Regions from separate parts of the Geobacillus sp. GHH01 genome, predicted to be linked through region 2. Evidence: predicted binding sites of a transcription regulator. Region 2 holds the regulator's gene; the other holds the start of a gene.
What was found. Region 2 encodes CtsR, which represses protease genes until heat stress. Its sites were predicted from a motif close to ATGGTCAATAAAGGTCAAACA; they were not measured.
Positions count from the first base shown of each region.

Region 1: clpB (ATP-dependent chaperone ClpB) is a predicted target of CtsR. The motif match lies at 1,300-1,320, and genes of this name have one in related genera.

Region 1 covers NC_020210.1:724,293-735,021, forward strand. The annotation lists gene argF (ornithine carbamoyltransferase) at 1-851, shown strand, start outside; gene GHH_RS03685 (YjzC family protein) at 1,045-1,224, shown strand; gene clpB (ATP-dependent chaperone ClpB) at 1,332-3,926, shown strand; gene GHH_RS03695 (YjzD family protein) at 4,391-4,579, opposite strand; gene GHH_RS03700 (alpha/beta fold hydrolase) at 4,713-5,453, shown strand; gene GHH_RS03705 (hypothetical protein) at 5,618-5,866, opposite strand; gene GHH_RS03710 (beta-ketoacyl-ACP synthase III) at 6,121-7,053, shown strand; gene fabF (beta-ketoacyl-ACP synthase II) at 7,094-8,332, shown strand; gene GHH_RS03720 (DUF2268 domain-containing protein) at 8,477-9,277, shown strand; gene GHH_RS03725 (hypothetical protein) at 9,414-9,620, shown strand; gene GHH_RS03730 (YjbA family protein) at 9,706-10,446, shown strand; gene trpS (tryptophan--tRNA ligase) at 10,508-10,729, opposite strand, start outside.
Region 2 covers NC_020210.1:88,937-99,665, forward strand. The annotation lists rRNA gene rrf (5S ribosomal RNA) at 92-208, shown strand; tRNA gene GHH_RS00455 (tRNA-Val) at 217-292, shown strand; tRNA gene GHH_RS00460 (tRNA-Lys) at 839-914, shown strand; tRNA gene GHH_RS00465 (tRNA-Leu) at 925-1,009, shown strand; tRNA gene GHH_RS00470 (tRNA-Gly) at 1,021-1,095, shown strand; tRNA gene GHH_RS00475 (tRNA-Leu) at 1,112-1,197, shown strand; tRNA gene GHH_RS00480 (tRNA-Arg) at 1,201-1,274, shown strand; tRNA gene GHH_RS00485 (tRNA-Pro) at 1,279-1,352, shown strand; tRNA gene GHH_RS00490 (tRNA-Ala) at 1,365-1,437, shown strand; rRNA gene GHH_RS00495 (16S ribosomal RNA) at 1,784-3,341, shown strand; rRNA gene GHH_RS00500 (23S ribosomal RNA) at 4,150-7,079, shown strand; rRNA gene rrf (5S ribosomal RNA) at 7,550-7,666, shown strand; gene ctsR (transcriptional regulator CtsR) at 7,931-8,392, shown strand; gene GHH_RS00515 (UvrB/UvrC motif-containing protein) at 8,408-8,956, shown strand; gene GHH_RS00520 (protein arginine kinase) at 8,962-10,053, shown strand; gene clpC (ATP-dependent protease ATP-binding subunit ClpC) at 10,050-10,729, shown strand, end outside.

The DNA of each region.
Region 1 (10,729 bases), 640 kb from region 2:
CAGCCGATTTAAAAGCGAAACAAAAAGCCGGTGTATCGTATACGCCGCTTTCCGGCAAAACAATGGCGATGATTTTTGAAAAGCCCTCAACGCGCACGCGCGTGTCGTTTGAAGTCGGCATGATCCAGCTTGGCGGCCAGGCGATGTATTTAAACGGCAACGATTTGCAGCTTGGCCGCGGTGAAACGATTGCGGATACCGCGCGCGTCTTGTCGCAATACGTCGATGTCATTATGATTCGGACGTTTGCCCATCAAAAAGTCGAGGAATTGGCCGAGTATGCGTCCGTTCCGGTCATCAACGGCTTGACGGACGACGATCATCCCTGCCAGGCGCTGGCGGATTTGCTGACGATTTACGAGGCGAAAAAAACGTTCCAAGGCGTCAAGCTCGCCTATGTCGGCGACGGCAACAACGTCGCCAACGCCTTGCTTGTGGCCGCGGCGAAAGTTGGCATGAATGTCGCCATCGCCTGTCCGCCAGGCTATGAGCCGAAGGCAGAATATGTCGAGGCAGCGCGCCAGATCGGCGAGAAAACCGGGGCAACCGTTGTGGTGACGCACGACCCGCTTGTAGCGGTGGCGGGGGCGGATGCCATTTATACGGATGTCTGGACGAGCATGGGCCAAGAAAGCGAAAGCGCCGAGCGGCTTAACGTGTTCCAGCCGTACCAAGTGAATGAAGAGCTCGTCAAAGCGGCGAAGCCGGATTACCTCTTTTTGCATTGCCTGCCGGCCCATCGCGGCGAAGAAGTGACGGCCGGCGTCATGGACGGCCCGAACTCGGTCGTATTTGAGCAGGCCGGCAACCGGCTTCATGCCCAAAAAGCGATTTTAGTGTCGATCCTATAGGAAAAAGGAATTCCCGTTTCGGGAGTTCCTTTTTTCTTTTTTTGCAAAGAAAAGGATTTCCATGAGGAAGAAACGTTTTTATTGTGAACGGCTTGACGCTCCGTGTGCGGCGGCCCCATCATTTCCCTTCTTATGAACAGCGGCAAAACCGGGAATGCTAACAAATGCAATCGAAGCAAGGGGGATGAAACAAATGGGCCAACCGCGCCATTTCAAACCAGGGGATAAAGCGCCGAACAACGGCGTGTACATTGAAATCGGCGAAACGGGCGACAATGTAAAACACCCGAAAAAGCTGAAACTGAAAGCCGGCGATACGTTCCCGGAAACGTCGAACCATAATCGACATTGGACGTATTTGCGCAAACCGTGAAGTACAACAAAAGCCATTCCAAGTATGGAGTGGCTTTTGATTTGCCGTGTGCTTCGCGATCGGCTATAATGATTTATGGTCAAAGAAGGTCAAATGGAGGGAACGGCATGGACGCAAGCCGTTTGACGGAAAAACTGCAAGAGGCGCTGATGGCGGCGCAGTCGCTCGCCAAAGAACGACATCATCAACAGCTTGATGTCGAGCATCTCCTGATTGCGCTGCTCGAACAAGAAGGCGGCTTGGCGCCGCGGCTGTTTGCCCTTTGCGGCGCCGACCGCGCTCAGGCGATCCGCTGGCTGCAAGACCGGCTTCGCCAAAAGCCTGAAGTGCATGGGGCGGACGGGCAGCTGTATGTTGCGCCCGCCTTAGCGCGGCTGCTTGAGGAGGCGGAAAACGAAGCGAAACGAATGCAAGATGAGTACATATCGGTCGAACATGTGCTGCTCGCGCTGTCTCATGGCGCCGAGCCGGTTGCCCGGCAACTGGCATCGTTTGGCTTGACAGAGGAAGCACTGGTAGAAGCCGTGAGAAAGGTAAGGGGGAATCAACGCGTGACGAGTCCACATCCGGAAGCAACCTATGAAGCGTTGGCCAAATACGGGCGCGATCTTGTCGCCGAGGCGAAGGCGGGAAAAATCGACCCGGTCATCGGCCGCGACAGCGAAATTCGCCGCATCATCCGCATTTTGTCGCGGAAGACGAAAAACAACCCGGTGTTGATCGGCGAGCCGGGCGTCGGGAAGACCGCTATTGTCGAAGGGCTCGCTCAACGCATCGTGCGCAAAGACGTCCCGGAAGGGCTGAAAGACAAAACGATTTTCGCTCTTGATATGAGCGCGCTCGTCGCCGGAGCAAAGTTTCGCGGTGAATTTGAAGAACGGCTGAAAGCGGTGCTCAATGAAATCAAAAAAAGCGACGGCCGCATCATTTTATTTATTGACGAACTGCATACAATCGTCGGCGCCGGCAGAGCGGAAGGGGCGATTGACGCCGGCAATATGCTCAAGCCGATGCTTGCCCGCGGCGAGTTGCGCTGCATCGGGGCGACGACGCTTGATGAGTACCGGCAATACATCGAAAAAGACCCGGCGCTCGAGCGCCGCTTCCAACAAGTGCTTGTCCAAGAGCCGAGTGTCGAGGACACGATTTCGATTTTGCGCGGATTGAAAGAACGGTATGAAGTGCACCATGGAGTGAAAATCCACGATCGCGCGCTCGTCGCGGCCGCCGTTTTGTCCGACCGTTACATCTCTGACCGCTTTTTGCCTGACAAAGCGATCGATTTGGTCGATGAAGCGTGCGCGACGATCCGGACGGAAATGGAATCGATGCCGTCGGAGCTGGACGAAGTGATGCGCCGCGTCATGCAGCTTGAAATTGAAGAGGCGGCCTTAAGCAAAGAAACGGACGAAGCGAGCCGCGAGCGGCTTGCGGCATTGCAAAAAGAACTTGCCGATTTGCGTGAAAAGGCGAACGCCATGAAAGCGCAATGGCAAAAAGAAAAAGAGGCGCTTGACCGCGTCCGCCGTTTGCGCGAGGCGCTCGAGCGGGCAAAACGCGAACTGGAAGAGGCGGAAAACGAGTATGATTTAAACAAGGCGGCGGAGCTTCGCCATGGCCGCATTCCGCAGTTGGAAAAGCAACTCAAACAGCTCGAGCAAGAAATCAGTGAGCAAAGTGAAGGGAAATTGCTGCGCGAGGAAGTGACGGAAGAAGAGATTGCCGAAATCGTGTCACGCTGGACGGGCATTCCGCTCACCCGCCTCGTCGAGGGAGAGAGAGAAAAGCTGCTTCGCCTTCATGAATTGCTGCATAGACGGGTCATCGGTCAAGACGAAGCGGTCGAGCTTGTCGCTGACGCCGTCTTGCGGGCGCGGGCCGGCATGAAAGACCCGAACCGCCCGATCGGATCGTTTTTGTTCCTCGGACCGACCGGCGTCGGCAAAACGGAGCTGGCCAAAGCGCTCGCCGAGGCGCTGTTTGACAGCGAGGAGCAGCTCATCCGTCTTGACATGTCCGAGTATATGGAAAAACACGCCGTCTCCCGCTTGATCGGAGCGCCGCCTGGCTATGTCGGCTATGAGGAAGGCGGCCAGCTGACCGAGGCAGTGCGGCGCAAGCCGTATTCCGTTCTGTTGTTCGATGAAATCGAAAAAGCTCATCCGGACGTGTTCAACATCCTGCTGCAGCTGCTGGATGACGGACGGCTCACCGATTCGCAAGGGCGGACGGTCGACTTTAAAAACACGGTCGTCATTATGACATCGAACATCGGATCGCCGCTGTTGTTGGAAAACAAACAGGGCGACATCGATGAAGAAACGCGCAAACAAGTGTTTGACCAACTGCGCGCCCATTTCCGCCCAGAATTTTTAAACCGGATCGACGATATCGTCTTGTTTAAACCATTGTCGATGAATGAAGTGAAAGGCATCGTCGAAAAGTTCGCCCGCGAGCTGTCGGCCCGTTTGGCCGATCGGCATATCGAACTCGTGCTGACCGAAGCGGCGAAGCAATACATCGCCGAAGCGGGCTTCGACCCAGTATACGGCGCCCGCCCGCTCAAACGGTTTATGCAAAAGCAAATCGAAACGCCGCTTGCGAAAGAGCTGATCGCTGGGCGGGTGAAAGATTACAGCACCGTCACGGTCGATGTTGACAACGGGCAGATCGTCATTCGTCCGTCGGCGCAAACGAGCTGAAGGGGGCGCCGCCGACGCGGAGAGACGTGCTTCCTGTCTGCCGGGTTGGTCGCATTGTTTGAGCATGGACGGAAAACACAAGTCTAGATCAATAGGGATGGAATGCTCCTCCATTGACACCTATATAGATGCAACGAAAAAGTTTAACATATCCTTGATGGAAAAGTCGCTTGTCCATTTTTCGACTGTCGAAGGCAAGCCACAGGCTTGCCTCCGTCACGCCAAGGCGTGACGGAAGACCGAACAACCACCCGCTTCACAGACCCATAACCCATACATGGGTCTGAAAGCGGCGTTGTTCGGTCGCCCGACAGTCGATCAAATGCTCGGTAAAAGCTACAAATGTTAAAGCTTCAAATTGCATCTATATATAGGTGTTGAAGTGGGAGGATTCTCGGTTAAAGATGACAAAAAACAACGCCTTGGGACTTTCACCCCAAGGCGTTGTCTTATGAAGCGAATGATCAATGATGGTGATCCCCGGCCGGCTCGTCCGGAATCAGGGCTGCAATCACGAAGACTAAGATCGTCACGATGACGCCAAGCAAAGCACCGGTTGCGAAGTTATAGCCGATCCCTTGCATCGAGCCCATGACGTACGTTGCCATTTGCACGAGCAAAAACGTCCAAAAAAACGTCCAAAACAAGCGCATCTTTGTTCCTCCCATCTTCTCGTCATTCCTTTTCTTATCTTATCACAATTTGTCGCGTAGGCATATACCCGGACGTTTTTTTTGGCCGCGCATATCGTATACTGTACCATTATGCATTGCCAAACAAGGGTGAATGGAAACGATGGCAGGACAACGGCGGTTTTTTCAACTCGATGAGCAATGGTGCATCGTTCACGTGCCGGAGCGCCCAAATGGGTTTGCCCTTTTTTTAATGGGCGACGGCGACCATTTTGTGAACGAACAGACGAGTTTTTGGCTCGAACATCCGGGGCGGCGCCAATGGCTGGGAGATTGGTTGAAACGTGGGTATACGGTCTTTTCGTCCCATTTGTACGGCCGGCATTGGGGAAGTCCGAAAGCGGTCCGGCTGGCGCGCCAGCTCATTTACTCGGTGTTGAAAAGCGAAATTGTGAACCAGCGCATCTATATCGTTGCCGAAGGAATGGGCGCGCTCGTTGCCTTGCAACTGCTTGGCGCCATGCCAAGTCAAATCCGCGCCGTCGCCATGATCAACCCTTGCCTTGACGTACGCGCCCAGCTTGACTATGAACAAGAACATCCATTCGTGTACCGGCGGATGGTGAGGGAAATCGCGACTGCCTATGGCTTGAAAGAAGAAGAGGTGCCGGAGGCTGTTCCGTCCCTCTTTCTCAGTCCTCATGACGTTCCGGTGACGATTTGGCAGCTGGCCGGAGTGAGCCCGTATCCATCCGCCTTGCATAGCCGTAAATATGAACAATGGATGAAAACGACAAACAACCGGGTGCGCGTCGTTTACGAGCTGCCGGAGAAACGGCGCCAACTGGCTCGGCAAATCGGGCAATTTTTCTGCCAATACAATGAACTCCCGTAAACGATAAGGGCAGGAGCTGACTCAAAAGCTCCTTTTTGATGAAATTTCACCCAAGTATTGAAAAGACCACCTCTGACCCCTTGGTTGTACCGGGTTTTCAAGGTGGTCTATTTTTCCATGTTGCCTCAGATAGGGGTATTACCGCTTTTTTGGATCAGCCCCTGCTATTTTTTCAATAAGTCGACGAGCGAGGTGATCTTTTTCACGAGCGGTTTTAATTGTTGCCATGAGTCGGCTAGCGTATTGACGTTTTCAAACAGCTTCATGAAATCGATGTTCGGCAGTAAAGGCGGTTCTGCCCCGCTCCCTTGATCTTCGCGCTCGCCGGTTGCGCGAGAAGGAAAAGATCCGAACATTAGACGGGAAAAATGGTCTTGCCGTTCGCGACGTTGTTGCGCTTCGCCGTTGGCCATGGGCGATCCTCCCTTTCATGCGATGGTTGCTCGTATTTGTATTGTATGGCAGAAAGGAAAAAGCGGTTTGGACAAATGCCTTAGGGGAACGGAAAGCGCTCGTTCAACTTTCGTTTTCTATTGCGCATCCACGCTCTTTCGGCTAAAATTAGTACCAAGTAATAATAATTGGTGATGTATACTGATTGTACATTCAAGTTTGGTTGTCAGCGTGAGCATTTTTTCGCCATTTTGGGAAAGAGGAGATGGACCATATGGGAGCAGGAATTATCGGGGTCGGCCGCTATGTGCCGGAGAAAGTGTTGACCAACTTTGATTTGGAAAAAATGATGGATACATCGGATGAATGGATCCGAACGCGCACCGGGATCGAGGAGCGCCGCATCGCCGCGGATGACATTGATACGTCCGATATGGCGTATTTTGCCGCCAAAAGGGCGCTTCAAGACGCTGGCATGGAGGCGAAGGACATTGATCTCATTTTAGTTGCCACTGTCACCCCGGACCGTCCGTTTCCGTCGGTCGCTTGCATGCTGCAAGAGCGGCTTGGCGCCGTCAACGCCGCTGCGCTTGATATTAGCGCTGCCTGCGCGGGGTTTATGTACGGGATGGTCACGGCCGCCCAATTTATTGACACAGGCGCCTACAAGTATATATTAGTAGTGGGGGCAGACAAACTATCGAAAATCACCGATTGGACCGACCGCAACACGGCGGTGCTGTTCGGCGACGGCGCCGGAGCGGTCGTCATGGGTCCGGTGTCGCCCGGGCGCGGGATTTTATCTTTCGAGTTGGGAGCTGACGGAACAGGAGGAAAACATTTATACAAAGACGAATATATCGTCATGAACGGCCGTGAAGTATTCAAGTTCGCCGTCCGGCAAATGGGAGAATCAAGCGTGCGTGTGCTTGAAAAAGCCGGGCTCACGAAAGACGATGTCGACTTTCTCATTCCGCATCAAGCGAACATTCGCATCGTCGAAGCGGCCAGACAGCGGCTCGAGCTGCCAGAAGAGAAAATATCGACAACCATCCGTCGATATGGCAACACGTCGGCCGCATCTATTCCGATTTCGCTTGTAGAAGAGTTGGAAGCGGGCAAAATCCATGACGATGATCTCATCATTATGGTCGGCTTCGGCGGCGGGCTGACGTGGGGCGCGATCGCTTTGCGCTGGGGCCGTTAACGGCACGTATATTATCGAAATAAAAGGAGAGACGGAAACGATGGAAAAAAGACGAGTCGTCGTGACAGGCATAGGCGCCGTCACCCCGCTTGGGAATGACGCAGAAACGACGTGGAAAAACATCATCGCCGGCCAGTCCGGCATCGACATTGTCACTCGCGTCAATCCGGACGACTTTCCGGCGAAAGTGGCGGCGGAAGTGAAAGACTTCGATCCGTCGCTGTTTATCGACCGCCGCGAGGCGCGGAAGATGGACCGATTTACCCAATTCGCCGTCGCGGCGGCGCTCATGGCGGTCAAAGATGCCAATCTCGACATTCATGAAAGCAACGCTGAACGGGTCGGCGTCTGGATTGGTTCTGGCATCGGCGGCATGGAGACGTTTGAACAGCAGTTTGAGATTTTCCAGCAGCGCGGTTATCGCCGAGTGAGCCCGTTTTTCGTGCCAATGATGATCCCGGATATGGCCGCTGGGCAAGTATCGATCATCCTCGGAGCGAAAGGGATCAATTCGTGCACGGTGACCGCTTGCGCGACCGGGGCGAACTCGATCGGTGATGCGTTTAAAGTCATTCAGCGCGGCGACGCCGATGTCATGATCACCGGCGGGACGGAAGCGCCGATTACGAAAATGTCGTTCGCCGGTTTTTGCGCCAATACGGCTCTTTCAACCAATCCAGATCCAAAAACGGCGAGCCGCCCATTTGACAAAAACCGCGACGGTTTCGTCATGGGTGAGGGAGCAGGCATCGTTGTTCTTGAGGAATTGGAGCACGCGTTGCGCCGCGGCGCGAAGATTTACGCCGAAATTGTCGGTTACGGTGCGACCGCTGATGCGTACCATATCACCGCGCCGGCGCCGGGCGGCGAAGGCGGCGTGCGGGCGATGCGCCAGGCGCTTCAAGACGCTGGCCTGAAGCCGGAGGAGATCGATTACATCAACGCCCACGGCACGAGCACCGAGTACAATGATAAGTATGAGACGGCGGCGATCAAAGAAGTATTCGGCGATCATGCCTATAAGCTCGCTGTCAGCTCGACGAAGTCGATGACCGGGCATTTGCTCGGGGCGACCGGTGCGGTGGAAGCGATTTTCTCCGTGCTGGCGATCCGCGACGGCATCATTCCGCCGACGATCAACTACGAAACACCGGATCCGGAATGCGACCTCGACTATGTGCCGAATGAAGCGCGCAAGCAAGACGTGCGTGCGGTCTTAAGCAACTCATTTGGATTTGGCGGCCATAATGCGACATTGATTTTTAAAAAATATGTGTAATGGATGAAAAGGAGAGCCTTGGTTGAGCAGAGCTGAAAACGCGTGACTAACGGCGGGTTCGGTTCAGCGTCAGGCTCTCTTTTTTGTTTTGTTTCACCGTCTTTTCCCTGCCGACATAACGTAAGAGAAAAGGAGGGAAAAGCGATGGGATTGCTTCCGACCGATCGATGGCTGGAAGAGGATGAAGGCGATCCGCTCCGGTTGTGCGCACGGTTGGCGCCGCTTTTTGGCAAGATGCCGGCGCGTGAGATTTACAGCTATTTACGGCTGTATGGCATGTACCGAAGCACTCGACAGGCCGAGCGGCTTTTGCCGAAGATGAAAGAGCGCCGTCTTTGGGAACGTCTTGGCCGTTTGTATGAACGGCAACGGGGGATATGGAAGGGGCCAGACGTTCCGGTATGTTTGCTGCCGGCCGATGACGAAAACTGGAAGCTTGCGCGCGAGTTTCAAGGAAAAGGCGGGGTGGCGTTTGCTGATAAATTGTTTTTCTTCTTGCTGCCTGATCATTGCGACGAGGAGATCGCCGCGTTGTTGGTGCATGAATACAACCATGTATGCCGTCTCAAGCAGTTGCCGAACGAAGGCGAAGATGCGACGTTGCTGGATGCCGTCGTGATGGAAGGATTGGCGGAGCATGCCGTCGCCGAGACAGTCGGCGCCGAACAGTGTGCGGGATGGACGAAGTATTACACCGATCGGGAGATGGAACGGTTTTGGCGGCGCTATATAGTCCCGAATAAACATTTGCCCGTTTCGCATCCGCATACTTCCCGCATTTTGTACGGACTTGGATGGCATCCGAAAATGGGGGGCTATGCCGTTGGGTATGCCATCGTCCGTCGCTGCCTGGAAAGAGGATATTCGCTCACCCAATTGATGACGATGGAAACGAAAGACATCGCGGAGTTGGCGGGCTTTTCAGACAAACAGGGAGCGTCTTAGCTCGAAACCGCATGGCGGACGCCGCTGTCCGGTTATCACAAGAATCTTAGGGACATCGGGCGCAAACAGGCATGTTGTCCATGACGCCGACATATATGTAGAACAAGGACGTGGACAAGAAAGAAGGGAAAGCCCGGTGGTCCGCCTGTTTTTTTATTTGGTCGGCTTTGGTTTTTCGGTCGTCGGCGGCATGATGGTGATCGCTTATTTAAACATCATCACCCCAGAGCGCGGTTTTCACGAATACTTGTCTTATATTTCGACAAGGGTGGAATGTTATTTATTCCCTATTGGCCTTCTTTTGATGTGGGGGAGCTTGACGTTTCCAAGCCGCAGCTCCTAGAGGGGAAAAGAGGACGAAATGGAATAAAATTCTGTCCCTCTGCCTATACTGATGGACAAACACGTCTGGAAGTGAGGGGTCTCGCATGCTTTATCTGCACGACATTTGGGTCAACTGGTTTGAAGGCGAAGAGAACGGATACAACGTCTGCCATTTCCATGAATGGCGCAAGGACGATCAAATCGAGCTGCTTGACCAAGTGCCATTGTTAAAAGTATCTCCGGCCCTGTTTCATTACATTGAAAACAGCTTGTCCGAGCTTCCAAAACCGCTGCTAGACGATGTGCATCAGAAGGCGTATGTCCGCAAAAACCATGAACGCATCCAGCTGGACTATTGTTTCGTTGTCACGGACGGCGCCGGTGTTTTGGCTGTCGATACAATCGGTTATCAAATCCCGATTCGCAAAAGCCGTCTCATTCCGCGTCAGGAACAACTCGTCTACGAAATGGCGGCCGAAGCGGAGGAACGGGACTATCCGCTGCCGAGGTATGAAAAAGAATACCATATTTTATCGCCGGCTCCGGAACTGATGTGCGGACTCACGCGCAAAGAGCGGCAGTTGAAACAGCTGTTGTTTATGGCGCTTGACCAGCTTTATTCGACAAAAAATACGGCCCAGATGCGCTATTGGTATACGGAATGGGCGCCGGAAAAATACGCCGCTATTCAAAAAATGTCTTTTGATGAAGCGTGGGAACAATTGTATAACGAGACGAAATACGGGTGGTCCGAACGGCATGAGCAGCTGTGCGAAAACTTGATCAAAGGGCAGCCATTTTTCGAAAAACTGTGGGAAATGGAGCAAGAACCAAAAGTCAATTAAAAAACGGGCCAAGGCGATAGGCGCCTGCCCGTTTTTGTATGGCTTCGCTCGATGCGGCTATTTACCGCCGCCGCCCGAGCCCCATGGCTTGCTCCATTTTGCGCACCATTTCCGATGCAACCCGATTTGCTTTTTCCGCCCCTTCATCCAACACGCGGTCAAGCTCCTCGCTTTCCATCCAATGGTGATACCGCTCTTGAATCGGTCGAAGCGTTTCAATGACGACTTGAGCGAGGTCGGCTTTGAAGACGCCGTATCCTTTTCCTTCGTATTGCCGCTCCAA
Region 2 (10,729 bases):
GATAGCACGTTGAAACGACAGCACTAATCAAAAACAAGGACCTATTGACAAATAAATAAATTTAATTATAATATAACTTGTCTGTTGATTGTCTAGTGATGATAGCGGAGGGGAAACACCCGTTCCCATCCCGAACACGGAAGTTAAGCCCTCCAGCGCCGATGGTAGTTGGGGCCAGCGCCCCTGCAAGAGTAGGTCGTCGCTAGGCAATCTTGTGGAGGATTAGCTCAGCTGGGAGAGCACTTGCCTTACAAGCAAGGGGTCGGCGGTTCGATCCCGTCATCCTCCACCATCACCTATTATGAGCCATTAGTTCAGTGACGAGTATTACATCTTTGAATCTACTTCGAGTTGTCCCGACGCATCCGACATCTTCGAATATGCTAGCAGAGGAAGGGACATCGTTCACTGTGAGTGTATACTTGACTATGAGCCATTAGCTCAGTAGGTAGAGCAACGAGCGAAGCATCTTCGGATTTGCTTCGAGTTGTCCCGACGCATCCGACATCTTCGAATATGCTAGCAGAGGAAGGGACATCGTTCACTGTGAGTGTATACTTGACTATGAGCCATTAGCTCAGTAGGTAGAGCAACGAGCGAAGCATCTTCGGATTTGCTTCGAGTTGTCCCGACGCATCCGACATCTTCGAATATGCTAGCAGAGGAAGGGACATCGTTCACTGTGAGTGTATACTTGACTATGAGCCATTAGCTCAGTAGGTAGAGCAACGAGCGAAGCATCTTCGGATTTGCTTCGAGTTGTCCCGACGCATCCGACATCTTCGAATATGCTAGCAGAGGAAGGGACATCGTTCACTGTGAGTGTATACTTGACTATGAGCCATTAGCTCAGTAGGTAGAGCATCTGACTTTTAATCAGAGGGTCGGAGGTTCGAGTCCTCCATGGCTCACCACAATTGATTTGCGGGTGTGGCGGAATTGGCAGACGCGCTAGATTCAGGGTCTAGTGCCCTTTACGGGCGTGGGGGTTCGAGTCCCTTCACCCGCATGTTGATTCGAGCGGAAGTAGTTCAGCGGTAGAACACCACCTTGCCAAGGTGGGGGTCGCGGGTTCGAGTCCCGTCTTCCGCTCCATTTATTTGCCCATTTAGCCGGGGTGGCGGAATTGGCAGACGCACAGGACTTAAAATCCTGGGGTAGGTCACTACCGTGCCGGTTCGAGTCCGGCCCTCGGCACTTGCGCTCGTAGCTCAATTGGATAGAGCATCTGACTACGGATCAGAAGGTTAGGGGTTCGAATCCTCTCGAGCGCGTTGGCGGGAAGTAGCTCAGTTTGGCAGAGCACATGGTTTGGGACCATGGGGTCGCAGGTTCAAATCCTGTCTTCCCGATAGCGGATATATGGGGCCTTAGCTCAGCTGGGAGAGCGCCTGCTTTGCACGCAGGAGGTCATCGGTTCGATCCCGATAGGCTCCACTGTTGCTTTATGTCTGTGCCTGCCGCTTGCAAGGGAATTTGAAGACGTGAGGTTCCTCGGTAGGATTACAGAGAAGCAAACGAAAGTAGCAACCTTGTGTCCTGCAAGTGAATGGAGAGAAGCGGGATTCTTCGACGAAAACCAGCAGAGAAGTTGTTTCAATGCAGCAACTTTGCGCCTGTGTCTTCTAGTGAATTCGGGGGAATTGGGTTCCTCGACGCAAGACTGCAACGAAGCAAGTTCAAGAAGAGGTCTCGTTCCTTGAAAACTGAACGAAACGAAGCGCGACGAAAAGCGGAGGCCGCTTTGGCCGAAGCTGGACAATCCGAAAAGTCAATCAACTTTCTTTTGGAGAGTTTGATCCTGGCTCAGGACGAACGCTGGCGGCGTGCCTAATACATGCAAGTCGAGCGGACCAAATCGGAGCTTGCTCTGGTTTGGTCAGCGGCGGACGGGTGAGTAACACGTGGGCAACCTGCCCGCAAGACCGGGATAACTCCGGGAAACCGGAGCTAATACCGGATAACACCGAAGACCGCATGGTCTTTGGTTGAAAGGCGGCCTTTGGCTGTCACTTGCGGATGGGCCCGCGGCGCATTAGCTAGTTGGTGAGGTAACGGCTCACCAAGGCGACGATGCGTAGCCGGCCTGAGAGGGTGACCGGCCACACTGGGACTGAGACACGGCCCAGACTCCTACGGGAGGCAGCAGTAGGGAATCTTCCGCAATGGGCGAAAGCCTGACGGAGCGACGCCGCGTGAGCGAAGAAGGCCTTCGGGTCGTAAAGCTCTGTTGTGAGGGACGAAGGGGCGCCGTTCGAAGAGGGCGGCGCGGTGACGGTACCTCACGAGAAAGCCCCGGCTAACTACGTGCCAGCAGCCGCGGTAATACGTAGGGGGCGAGCGTTGTCCGGAATTATTGGGCGTAAAGCGCGCGCAGGCGGTCCCTTAAGTCTGATGTGAAAGCCCACGGCTCAACCGTGGAGGGTCATTGGAAACTGGGGGACTTGAGTGCAGGAGAGGAGAGCGGAATTCCACGTGTAGCGGTGAAATGCGTAGAGATGTGGAGGAACACCAGTGGCGAAGGCGGCTCTCTGGCCTGCAACTGACGCTGAGGCGCGAAAGCGTGGGGAGCAAACAGGATTAGATACCCTGGTAGTCCACGCCGTAAACGATGAGTGCTAAGTGTTAGAGGGGTCACACCCTTTAGTGCTGCAGCTAACGCGATAAGCACTCCGCCTGGGGAGTACGGCCGCAAGGCTGAAACTCAAAGGAATTGACGGGGGCCCGCACAAGCGGTGGAGCATGTGGTTTAATTCGAAGCAACGCGAAGAACCTTACCAGGTCTTGACATCCCCTGACAACCCAAGAGATTGGGCGTTCCCCCTTCGGGGGGACAGGGTGACAGGTGGTGCATGGTTGTCGTCAGCTCGTGTCGTGAGATGTTGGGTTAAGTCCCGCAACGAGCGCAACCCTCGCCTCTAGTTGCCAGCATTCAGTTGGGCACTCTAGAGGGACTGCCGGCGACAAGTCGGAGGAAGGTGGGGATGACGTCAAATCATCATGCCCCTTATGACCTGGGCTACACACGTGCTACAATGGGCGGTACAAAGGGCTGCGAACCCGCGAGGGGGAGCGAATCCCAAAAAGCCGCTCTCAGTTCGGATTGCAGGCTGCAACTCGCCTGCATGAAGCCGGAATCGCTAGTAATCGCGGATCAGCATGCCGCGGTGAATACGTTCCCGGGCCTTGTACACACCGCCCGTCACACCACGAGAGCTTGCAACACCCGAAGTCGGTGAGGCAACCCGCAAGGGAGCCAGCCGCCGAAGGTGGGGCAAGTGATTGGGGTGAAGTCGTAACAAGGTAGCCGTACCGGAAGGTGCGGCTGGATCACCTCCTTTCTAAGGAGAAAAGCGGAGGTCGCCCGCCTATCGGCGAGGTGCGCTGGAGGGCCTGCGAGCGGGCTTAGCCCGCCGCAGCAGGACCGAAGCGTCGCGAGCCGATGGCGGCCGGAGCTAGACAATCCGAAAAGCGGAGGCCGCAATGGCCAACTGTCGATACACAGCGCTTTCGTTTCGTTCGGTTTTGAGGGAATGAGAAATTCCTTCAAAAGCGCCTGTGCCTGCGTCTGCTAGCAGGTTCAGGGAAGCAAGATTCCTCGGCACAAAGCCGCAAGGAAGTTTGTTCAAAGAAGTCGCTTTGCGTCTACAAGTGAATTCAGAGAAGCTGGATTCCTCGGCGCAAAGCTGCAAGGAAGCAGACTCAAGGCAGTCGCTTCGTTCAGTTTTGAAGGAATGAAAAGTTCCTTCAAAAGCGCCTGTGCCTGCGTCTGCTAGCAGGTTCAGGGAAGCAAGATTCCTCGGCACAAGACTGCAGAGAAGTGAATTCAATGAAGTAGTCTCGTTTGCGTCTGCGTCTACAAGCGGATTCGGAGAAGCCGAATTCCTCGATGCAAACCAGCGAAGAAGCGAATTCAAAGGAGCTACTTTGCGCCTTCGTCTTCCAGCAGGTTCAAGGAAGCTGGATTCCTCGGCGCAAAGCTGCAAAGAAGCGAATTCAAAGGAGCTACTTTGCATCTGCGTCTTCTAGCAGATTCGAGGAAGCAGGATTCCTCGATGCAAGACTGCAGAGAAGCAAATTCAAGAAGCAGTCTCGTTCCTTGAAAACTAGATAACCGATAAAGCAAAGGAAGAAGCCGAGAGCGCAATAGGTTAAGCTAGAAAGGGCGCACGGTGGATGCCTTGGCACTAGGAGCCGATGAAGGACGGGGCAAACGCCGAAACGCTTCGGGGAGCTGTAAGCAAGCGTTGATCCGGAGATGTCCGAATGGGGGAACCCACTGTCCGTAATGGGGCAGTATCCATGCCTGAATCCATAGGGCATGGAGGGCACACCCGGGGAACTGAAACATCTTAGTACCCGGAGGAGAAGAAAGCAAACGCGATTCCCTGAGTAGCGGCGAGCGAAACGGGAACAGCCCAAACCAAGAGGCGTGTCCTCTTGGGGTTGTAGGACCGCTCACGATGGGAGTAAGAAAGGAACGGGGTAGACGAACCGGTCTGGAACGGCCGGCCAGAGAAGGTGAGAGCCCTGTAGTCGAAACTTCGTTCCCTCCCGAGCGGATCCTGAGTACGGCGGGACACGAGGAATCCCGTCGGAAGCAGGGAGGACCATCTCCCAAGGCTAAATACTCCCTAGTGACCGATAGTGCACCAGTACCGTGAGGGAAAGGTGAAAAGCACCCCGGGAGGGGAGTGAAAGAGAACCTGAAACCGTGTGCCTACAAGTAGTCAGAGCCCGTTGATGGGTGATGGCGTGCCTTTTGTAGAATGAACCGGCGAGTGACGATGGCGTGCGAGGTTAAGCCGGAGAGGCGGAGCCGCAGCGAAAGCGAGTCTGAACAGGGCGTGTGAGTACGTCGTCGTCGACCCGAAACCAGGTGATCTACCCATGTCCAGGGTGAAGGCCGGGTAACACCGGCTGGAGGCCCGAACCCACGCACGTTGAAAAGTGCGGGGATGAGGTGTGGGTAGGGGTGAAATGCCAATCGAACTTGGAGATAGCTGGTTCTCCCCGAAATAGCTTTAGGGCTAGCCTCGGGTTTAGGAGTCTTGGAGGTAGAGCACTGATTGGGCTAGGGGCCCAAACCGGGTTACCGAACCCAGTCAAACTCCGAATGCCAACGACTTATGCCCGGGAGTCAGACTGCGAGTGATAAGATCCGTGGTCGAGAGGGGAACAGCCCAGACCGCCAGCTAAGGCCCCGAAGTGCACGTTCAGTGGAAAAGGATGTGGAGTTGCCGAGACAACCAGGATGTTGGCTTAGAAGCAGCCACCATTTAAAGAGTGCGTAATAGCTCACTGGTCGAGTGACTCTGCGCCGAAAATGTACCGGGGCTAAACGTGCCGCCGAAGCTGCGGGATGACCGTTGGTCATCGGTAGGGGAGCGTTCTAAGGGCAGAGAAGCCAGACCGGAAGGACTGGTGGAGCGCTTAGAAGTGAGAATGCCGGTATGAGTAGCGAAAACAGAGGTGAGAATCCTCTGCGCCGAAAGCCTAAGGGTTCCTGAGGAAGGTTCGTCCGCTCAGGGTTAGTCGGGACCTAAGCCGAGGCCGAAAGGCGTAGGTGATGGACAACAGGTTGAGATTCCTGTACCACCTTCTTCCCGTTTGAGCGATGGGGGGACGCAGGAGGATAGGGCGAGCAGGCGGCTGGAAGAGCCTGTCCAAGCCGTGAGGCTGATCCGCAGGCAAATCCGCGGATCATAAGGCCAAGCGGTGACGGCGACGGAGTGATCCGGAAGTCCCCGATTTCACACTGCCAAGAAAAGCCTCTAGCGAGGGAAGAGGTGCCCGTACCGCAAACCGACACAGGTAGGCGAGGAGAGAATCCTAAGGCGCGCGGGAGAACTCTCGTTAAGGAACTCGGCAAAATGACCCCGTAACTTCGGGAGAAGGGGTGCTCTTTGGGGTGAAGAGCCCTGAAGAGCCGCAGTGAAAAGGCCCAAGCGACTGTTTATCAAAAACACAGGTCTCTGCGAAGCCGAAAGGCGACGTATAGGGGCTGACACCTGCCCGGTGCTGGAAGGTTAAGGGGAGCGCTTAGCGGAAGCGAAGGTGCGAACCGAAGCCCCAGTAAACGGCGGCCGTAACTATAACGGTCCTAAGGTAGCGAAATTCCTTGTCGGGTAAGTTCCGACCCGCACGAAAGGTGTAACGACTTGGGCGCTGTCTCAACGAGAGACCCGGTGAAATTATACTACCTGTGAAGATGCAGGTTACCCGCGACAGGACGGAAAGACCCCGTGGAGCTTTACTGCAGCCTGATATGGAATTTTGGTATCGCTTGTACAGGATAGGTGGGAGCCTGGGAAGCCGGAGCGCCAGCTTCGGTGGAGGCGGCGGTGGGATACCACCCTGGCGGTATTGAAATTCTAACCCGCACCCCTTAGCGGGGTGGGAGACAGTGTCAGGTGGGCAGTTTGACTGGGGCGGTCGCCTCCCAAAAGGTAACGGAGGCGCCCAAAGGTTCCCTCAGAATGGTTGGAAATCATTCGGAGAGTGCAAAGGCACAAGGGAGCTTGACTGCGAGACGGACAGGTCGAGCAGGGACGAAAGTCGGGCTTAGTGATCCGGTGGTTCCGCATGGAAGGGCCATCGCTCAACGGATAAAAGCTACCCCGGGGATAACAGGCTGATCTCCCCCAAGAGTCCACATCGACGGGGAGGTTTGGCACCTCGATGTCGGCTCATCGCATCCTGGGGCTGTAGTCGGTCCCAAGGGTTGGGCTGTTCGCCCATTAAAGCGGTACGCGAGCTGGGTTCAGAACGTCGTGAGACAGTTCGGTCCCTATCCGTCGCGGGCGGAGGAAATTTGAGAGGAGCTGTCCTTAGTACGAGAGGACCGGGATGGACGCACCGCTGGTGTACCAGTTGTCCCGCCAGGGGCACCGCTGGGTAGCTATGTGCGGACGGGATAAGCGCTGAAAGCATCTAAGCGTGAAGCCCCCCTCAAGATGAGATTTCCCACCGCGCAAAGCGGGTAAGATCCCTCGAAGATGACGAGGTCGATAGGTCCGAGGTGGAAGCGTGGCGACACGTGGAGCTGACGGATACTAATCGATCGAGGGCTTAACCTAGAAAAGTGGAAGCGCCGCGATTAGCTCTCGAAGCCAAATGTTCTTCACCCGCAGGGGTGCTTGCACCCCGAGGGGGAAGGTTATTTGGCAGAAGAGAGCTAGGCGCTGGAACTGGACAGCAAGAAAAGTGGAGGCCGCCCGCTTATCGGCGAGGTGCGCTGGAGGGCCTGCGAGGAGGCTGTCGCCGCCGCAGCAGGACCGAAGCGTCGCGAGCCGATGGCGGCCGGAACTAGACAGTGAAAAGCGCAGGCGAGCGGGTCGCCGCGACGGGCAAATGTTCTTCGCCTGCAGGGATGTTCACATCCCGAAGGCGAAGGTTATTTGACCCCGAGCGGCGGCGAGCCGGAGCTGGACAATGCGAAAAGCGCAGGCGAGCGGCTTCTTCCTGAGCACGGTTATCTAGTTTTGAGGGAATGAAAAAGTCTTGACAACAGGTCAACTTTCCTTATAATAAGACTTGTCCATTGTTGCCTAGTGGCTATGGCGGAGGGGAAACACCCGTTCCCATCCCGAACACGGAAGTTAAGCCCTCCAGCGCCGATGGTAGTTGGGGCCAGCGCCCCTGCAAGAGTAGGTCGCTGCTAGGCAAAATGGAAAGCACGTCTTTTCTTTCCTTGGAAGAAAAGGCGTGCTTTTTCATTTATTCGGCTGCTTGACGTTTTATTGTCCAGAAAAACGGATATTCTATAGTTAGTTTTCCTTCTTTGGTCACTCTTGAAATTTTCCGTAATACATTGTATAGTAAGAGTAAGGTCAAATATAGTCAAAGTCAACGAATAGGCAGTGGGGTGTCCTTGTCAGCGGACGGCCCATCGCCAGGCAGCTTGGTTGTAAGGAAGGTGGTAGGTAGAGTGCCGAACATTTCCGACATCATTGAGCAATATTTAAAGCAAGTGCTCAATATGAGCGACCAAGATATCGTTGAAATTAAACGAAGCGAAATCGCTAATAAATTCCAATGTGTTCCGTCGCAGATCAACTATGTCATCAATACGAGGTTTACCCTTGAAAGAGGGTACATCGTCGAAAGCAAGCGCGGTGGCGGTGGGTATATCCGCATTATGAAAGTGAAGACAAAGAGTGAAGCACAGCTTATTGACCAGCTGCTCGAGCTTGTCGGCCACCGCATCAGCCAATCGAATGCTGAAGATGTGGTAAAACGTCTCGTTGAAGAAAAGGTAATTTCGGAGCGGGAAGCGAAAATTATGTTAAGCGCTATGGATCGTTCTGTTTTATATATCGATTTGCCCGAGCGGGACGAACTGCGGGCCCGCATGTTAAAAGCGATGCTGACGTCGCTGAAATACAAATAGGGGGAGGGGGAGGCATTGATTTGCCAAGAATGCAAGCAGCGGCCGGCCACGATGCACTTTACAAAAATTGTAAACGGAGAGAAAACGGAGTTCCATCTTTGCGAGCAATGCGCCAGAGAGCATGGCCATATGTTTACGTTCTACGGCAATGATGATTTTTCACTCAACAACTTGTTGGCGGGGCTTCTTAACTTTCAAGCGCCGATGAAAGAGATGACGGCGAACGCGTTTCCGAACCCGGATGTACTTCAATGTGAGACGTGCCAAATGACATACCATCAATTCACACAAATCGGGCGGTTCGGCTGCGCTAACTGCTACCGGACGTTTGCACGCTACTTGCCGCCGATTTTGAAACGGCTCCATAGCGGCAATACCGCTCATTCAGGAAAAATTCCGAAGCGAAAAGGCGGCGTTCTCCATTTGCGCAAGCAACTTGCTATGTTGAAACAAAAGCTTCAGGAGCTCGTCGCTCGTGAGGAATTCGAGCGGGCGGCCGAGGTGCGCGACCAAATCCGCTCGTTGGAGGATGAACTGCGTCGACGCGGAGAGGGGGATATGTAAGCGGTATGTCGTTCGAGAAGTTTTTCAATACGGCGGTCAGCGCGTGGATGAGCCAAGAGGGGCCGGATTCGGACATCGTCTTAAGCAGTCGCATCCGACTGGCGCGCAACATCGTTGACTTTCGTTTTCCAACGCTGTTTAGCAGTGAAGAAGCGATGCAAATCGTCGCGTTGTTTGAACGGACGTTCGCCCATCGTTCTTACGGAGGGGCAGGCCGCTTCGAGTTGTTGAAAATGTCGGAGCTTCAGCCGATTGAAAAACGGGTATTGGTAGAAAAACACTTAATTAGTCCGCATCTGGCTGAGGATTCGCCGTTTGGCGCTTGTCTGCTTTCGGAAAATGAAGAAATCAGCATCATGATCAACGAGGAGGATCATATCCGCATCCAATGCCTATTCCCGGGGTTGCAGCTTGCTGAGGCTCTCGAGGCGGCGAGCGAATTGGACGATTGGATTGAAGGGTATGTCAACTATGCCTTTGACGAGCGGCTTGGTTATTTAACGAGCTGCCCGACCAATGTCGGGACGGGATTGCGGGCTTCGGTGATGATGCATCTTCCGGCGCTTGTGCTGACGCAACAAATTAACCGTATTATTCCTGCCATCAACCAGCTTGGGCTTGTTGTCCGTGGAACATACGGTGAAGGGAGTGAAGCGTTGGGAAATATATTCCAAATTTCCAACCAGATCACGCTTGGGAAATCGGAGGAAGACATTGTTGCTGATTTGCATACGATCGTTCAGCAGCTGATCGCCCAAGAAAGAGCGGCTCGTCAGGCATTAGTGAAAACTTTGGGCATACAATTAGAAGACAAGGTGTTCCGTTCATACGGCATACTGGCCAACTGCCGCGTCATCGAATCGAAAGAAGCGGCGCAATGTCTGTCCGATGTTCGCTTAGGGATTGATCTAGGATATATCAAGAACATCTCGCGCAACATTTTAAATGAGCTGATGATTTTGACGCAGCCGGGATTTTTGCAGCAATATGCCGGCGGGGCGCTTCGCCCTGAAGAACGGGACGTCCGCCGCGCGGCGCTGATCCGGGAGCGTTTAAAGATGGAGGAACGAAGAAAGATGGAGGGTGATGAACGATGATGTTTGGCAGATTTACGGAACGGGCGCAAAAAGTGCTGGCGCTGGCGCAGGAAGAAGCCATTCGCCTCGGCCATAACAATATCGGCACAGAACATATTTTGCTCGGCCTCATCCGCGAGGGCGAGGGGATCGCGGCTAAGGCGCTCATGGCGCTTGGGCTCGGCCCAGATAAAATTCAAAAAGAAGTCGAATCGCTCATCGGCCGTGGCAGTGAAGTGTCGCATACGATCCACTATACACCGCGGGCGAAAAAAGTCATTGAGCTGTCGATGGATGAAGCGCGGAAGCTCGGCCATTCATACGTCGGCACAGAACATATTTTGCTTGGGTTGATCCGCGAAGGCGAAGGGGTGGCCGCCCGCGTGCTGAACAACTTGGGAGTAAGCTTGAACAAAGCGCGCCAGCAAGTGTTGCAGCTGCTCGGCAGCAATGAGTCGATGTCAGGCCATGGCGGCGGCGCGTCGCATGTGAGCACTCCGACGCTTGACAGCCTCGCCCGTGATTTGACAGCGATTGCCCGCGAAGGACGGCTGGACCCGGTCATCGGCCGCAGTAAAGAAATTCAGCGCGTCATTGAAGTATTAAGCCGGCGGACGAAAAATAATCCGGTGTTGATCGGCGAGCCGGGCGTTGGGAAAACGGCCATTGCTGAAGGGTTAGCCCAACAAATCGTCAA